DNA from 2 places in the Embleya sp. NPDC056575 genome. Region 1 is predicted to be linked to the other one. Evidence: predicted binding sites of a transcription regulator. Region 1 holds the regulator's gene; the other holds the start of a gene.
What was found. The regulator HrcA, encoded in region 1, represses chaperone genes, less so after heat shock. The targets are predictions, from matches to a motif close to TTNGCACTCNGNNNNNCNGAGTGCNAA.
Positions count from the first base shown of each region.

Region 2: groL (chaperonin GroEL) is a predicted target of HrcA. The motif match lies at 1,168-1,194, and genes of this name have one in related genera.

Region 1 covers NZ_JBHTVA010000064.1:19,104-21,501, forward strand. The annotation lists gene ACFRCG_RS36935 (MBL fold metallo-hydrolase) at 1-417, opposite strand, end outside; gene hrcA (heat-inducible transcriptional repressor HrcA) at 568-1,584, shown strand; gene dnaJ (molecular chaperone DnaJ) at 1,587-2,398, shown strand, end outside.
Region 2 covers NZ_JBHTVA010000032.1:8,452-10,849, forward strand. The annotation lists gene ACFRCG_RS24855 (cold-shock protein) at 244-447, shown strand; gene groL (chaperonin GroEL) at 1,353-2,398, shown strand, end outside.

The DNA of each region.
Region 1 (2,398 bases):
CGGCGGCACGATCCGCGCCGCGCGCATCAGCTCCGGGTCGAACCCGTGCGCGACGCCGCTCGCCCGCCCGGCCTCGGCCCACCGCTCCAGATACCGCGGCAGGTCCGCGTGTCCCCAGACCTCCGCGTCGGGGAAGGCGCGCAGCACCTCGTCGTTGCCGTAGCAGTGGTCGAAGTGACCGTGGGTGTTCACCACCGCGACCACCCGGTCGGGCAATCCGTGCCCGGGCAGTTCGCGGGCCAGCGAGGCCAGGATGTCGGCGGCCTCGTGGTCGTGCGAACCGGTGTCCACGAGCAGGACGCCGTCCCGCCCCGTGACGACCGCCACATTCAGTTCGAGGCCGGGCAAACGACGACGCAGTACGCCCGGCCCGATCGGCTCCCACGTGGCGTGTTTCGGCTGTTCGGCGCGTAGCATGCGTCAACCTTGGCACGGACGCAGGGGTACGGTCCGGATCGGGTGACCCGTACACTGGCACTCGGCGGGACGGAGTGCCAACCAGTGGGACGAACCACCGCCTACGCGACACGGCAACGGGTGGAAGAACGGGTCAGGGAGGTGCGCACCATGCTCGACGATCGGAAACAGGACGTGCTGCGTGCCATCGTGCAGGACTACGTGGCGACCCAGGAGCCGGTCGGCTCCAAGGCGCTCGCGGACCGACACAACCTCGGGGTCTCCCCGGCCACCATTCGCAACGACATGGCCGCGCTGGAGGAAGAGGGCTACATCACGCAGCCCCACACCAGCGCCGGCCGGGTGCCCACCGACAAGGGCTACCGGCTGTTCGTCGACCGCCTCGCGGGCGTCAAGCCGCTGTCCGGCGCCGAGCGCCGGGCGATCCAGACCTTCCTGGCCGGCGCGGTCGACCTGGACGACGTGGTGGGCCGTACGGTCCGGCTGCTCGCGCAGCTGACCCATCAGGTCGCCGTCGTGCAATACCCCTCGCTGACCCGCTCGACGATCCGGCACGTCGAGCTGCTCACCCTCGCGCCCACCCGGGTCATGCTGGTGCTGATCACCAGCACGGGCCGGGTCGAGCAGCGGGTGATGGACACGCCGGGCCCGGTCGGCGAGAACCTGCTCGCCGACGTCCGGGCGCGGCTGAACAGCCGCATCACCGGCAAGCGGTTCGCCGATGTGCCGTTGCTGGTCCAGGATCTCGCCGAGCCGTTCACCGCCGAGGAACGGCCGATCGTGGCGGGCATCCTGGCCACCCTGCTCGACACCCTGGTCGAGCACAAGGAAGAGAAGGTCGTCCTGGCCGGGACGGCCAACCTGACCCGTTTCGGCATGGACTTCCCGAACACGATCCGCCCGGTCCTGGAAGCACTCGAGGAACACGTCGTATTGCTGCGGCTGTTGGGCGAGGCGACCGACCCGGGCATGGTCGTGCGGATCGGACACGAGAACATGCACGAAGGACTGGCCGCGACCTCGGTGGTCGCCGTCGGATACGGCAGTGGGCAGGAAACACTGGCGAAGCTCGGGGTGCTCGGGCCGACCCGGATGGACTACCCCGGAACGATGGGAGCGGTGCGCGCCGTGGCACGGTACGTCGGACAGATCCTCGCGGAGTCGTAGAGTTGGCTACCGATTACTACGAGGTCCTCGGGGTACGGCGCGACGCCACCCCGGAGGAAATCAAGAAGGCCTTCCGCCGGCTCGCTCGGGAGCTGCACCCGGACGTCAATCCGGACCCGAAGACGCAGGACCGGTTCAAGGAGATCAACAACGCCTACGAGGTCCTTTCGGACCCGCAGAAGCGTCAGATGTACGACCTCGGCGGCGACCCGCTGTCCTCCGGGGGCGGCGGGGGCGGTGGTGGCTTCGGCCAGGCCGGCTTCGGGTTCAGCGACATCATGGACGCGTTCTTCGGCCAGGCCAGCCAGCGCGGACCGCGCTCGCGCACACGCCGCGGCCAGGACGCGATGATCCGGATCGAGATCACCCTCGAAGAGGCCGCGTTCGGCACCACCCGGGAGATCCAGGTGGACACCGCCGTCACGTGCAACACGTGCAACGGCGAGGGCGCGGCCCCGGGCACCACGGCGCAGACCTGCGACATGTGCCGCGGGCGGGGCGAGGTCAGCCAGGTCACCAAGTCGTTCCTGGGCCAGGTCATGACGTCGCGGCCGTGTCCGCAATGTCAGGGCTTCGGCACCGTGGTCCCGCACCCGTGCCCCGAGTGCGCGGGCGACGGCCGCATCCGCGCGCGGCGCACGCTCACCGTCAAGATCCCGGCGGGCGTGGACAGCGGTACGCGGATCCAACTCGCGGGCGAGGGCGAGGTCGGTCCCGGCGGCGGCCCGGCGGGCGATCTCTACGTGGAGATCGTCGAGGTCGCGCACGCCACCTTCCAGCGGCGCGGCGACGACCTGCACTGCACGGTCACCAT
Region 2 (2,398 bases), on a different contig from region 1:
GATCACATCCGATATGTGCTCAAAGTCGTTTTCCTGGTGGATTGAAATACGGCTTTTCCGGAGACTCGCGAAGAATGCGAGTTTTATTCGCTCGGGAATTCTCGTCCGATTGACCTGTTGCTCCGGGCATCCGTCCGGATACATTCAGCCGCGGTCGTAGCAGAGGGCCGGGTCCTTCTGGATACGAACCCGGAGCTGCGGCGTGCAGTATCCGTGAAAGGGCCAGTAACAGGGGAGTTAGGAATGGCTCAGGGCGCCGTCAAGTGGTTCAACGCGGAGAAGGGGTACGGCTTCATCGCGGTCGACGGTGGGGCGGACGTTTTCGTCCACTACAGCGCGATCCAGATGGACGGGTACCGGACGCTCGAGGAGGGGCAGCGAGTCGAGTTCGAGATCTCGCAGGGGCAGAAGGGGCCGCAGGCCGACATGGTCCGCGTCACCGCCTGAACCGGGAGCCATGCGCTCCTCTGCTCCTCTGCTTGAAACGGTCCACACCACGGACTGCACGACACATCGCGGCACACAACGCGCCCGATCCTGTCGGATCCATGACCGGGGCCCGGCCTTCCCGCCAAGCGGGGGCCGGGCCCCGGTCGTTGCCCCCCGGCCCCGACGTGCGGGCGGCGGCGAGGCACGCGGGTGCGGCGGAGCACGGGTCGGGGCCGGACGCGCGAATCCGCTCCGGCGGGAGGCGGCCCACCAGAGCGACGCGGGCACAACCTACGCGGCCGAACCCGCCCCCCGCGCCCGCGCAACCCACAGGCACGGCACCCGAACCCGGCATGGCCACGGACGACCCGGCGGCGCGACCGGCCCCGGGGTGAGCCAGGGCGGGCGCGACGCCCGCACCGGATGCGGGCCCAGAGGCGGCACATCCGAACCCGTCCCGGCCGTGCGGGCGACGCCCAGGGCCCGAACCACGCAACCGCGCAACCACCGCGGGCCCGGCAGCCGGGATTCCCGTTCCGGGCCGGGACGTGCCGGGGCGGGCGGGCCCGGCCGGGGGCCGTGCGGGCGGGCGGGGGCGCACACGTACCCGTGTCGGGCGGCCGAGGCCAGGGCCCGCGACATGTGGATGGGCTGCGCCTCGGGGCCCGGGTGAGGGGTGGGGGTGGGGTGTGTGACACGCGCGGGTGTGGGTCGGGGAGCCCGGACCCGCTCGTTGCGCTTGCACTCGGCATGGTCGAGTGCTAATCATTGGCGTTAGCACTCTGGATGTGAGAGTGACAGAAACGGACCGGGCCGGTGAGGCTCGGCACCCGTGAGGGAGGGATCCTCGCGGTGGTCGGGTCGTCCGTCGCGGGCGCCTGTGCGGTCCGGCACTCACCCCCGTTCTGGGAGGACTTCACCACATGGCCAAGATCATCGCGTTCAACGAGGAAGCGCGCCGCGGCCTCGAGCGCGGGATGAACCAGCTCGCCGACGCCGTCAAGGTCACGCTGGGCCCCAAGGGCCGCAACGTCGTGCTCGAGAAGAAGTGGGGTGCGCCCACCATCACCAACGATGGTGTGAGCATCGCCAAGGAGATCGAGCTCGAGGACCCGTACGAGAAGATCGGTGCCGAGCTGGTCAAGGAGGTCGCCAAGAAGACGGACGACGTCGCCGGTGACGGTACGACGACCGCGACCGTCCTCGCCCAGGCGCTCGTCCGCGAGGGCCTGCGCAACGTGGCCGCCGGCGCGAACCCGATGGCCCTCAAGCGTGGCATCGAGAAGGCCGTCGAGGCCGTCTCCGAGCAGCTGCTCGCGCTCGCGAAGGACGTCGAGACGAAGGAGCAGATCGCCTCCACCGCCTCGATCTCCGCCGCTGACCCCCTGATCGGCGAGATGATCGCCGAGGCCATGGACAAGGTCGGCAAGGAAGGCGTCATCACCGTCGAGGAGAGCAACACCTTCGGTCTCGAGCTCGAGCTCACCGAGGGCATGCGCTTCGACAAGGGCTACATCTCGCCCTACTTCGCGACCGACATGGAGCGCATGGAGGCCGTCCTCGAAGACGCCTATGTGCTCATCGTCAACTCGAAGATCACCTCGGTGAAGGACCTCCTCCCGCTCCTCGAGAAGGTCATGCAGTCGGGCAAGCCGCTCATGATCATCTCCGAGGACGTCGAGGGCGAGGCCCTGGCCACGCTCGTCGTGAACAAGATCCGCGGCACCTTCAAGTCCGTCGCCGTCAAGGCTCCGGGCTTCGGCGACCGTCGCAAGGCCATGCTCGGCGACATCGCCATCCTCACCGGTGGCCAGGTCATCTCCGAGGAGGTCGGCCTCAAGCTCGACACCGCCGGTCTCGAACTCCTCGGCCGCGCCCGCAAGGTCGTCGTCACCAAGGACGAGACCACCATCGTCGACGGCGCCGGTGACTCGGACCAGGTCGCGGGTCGGGTCAACCAGATCCGCGC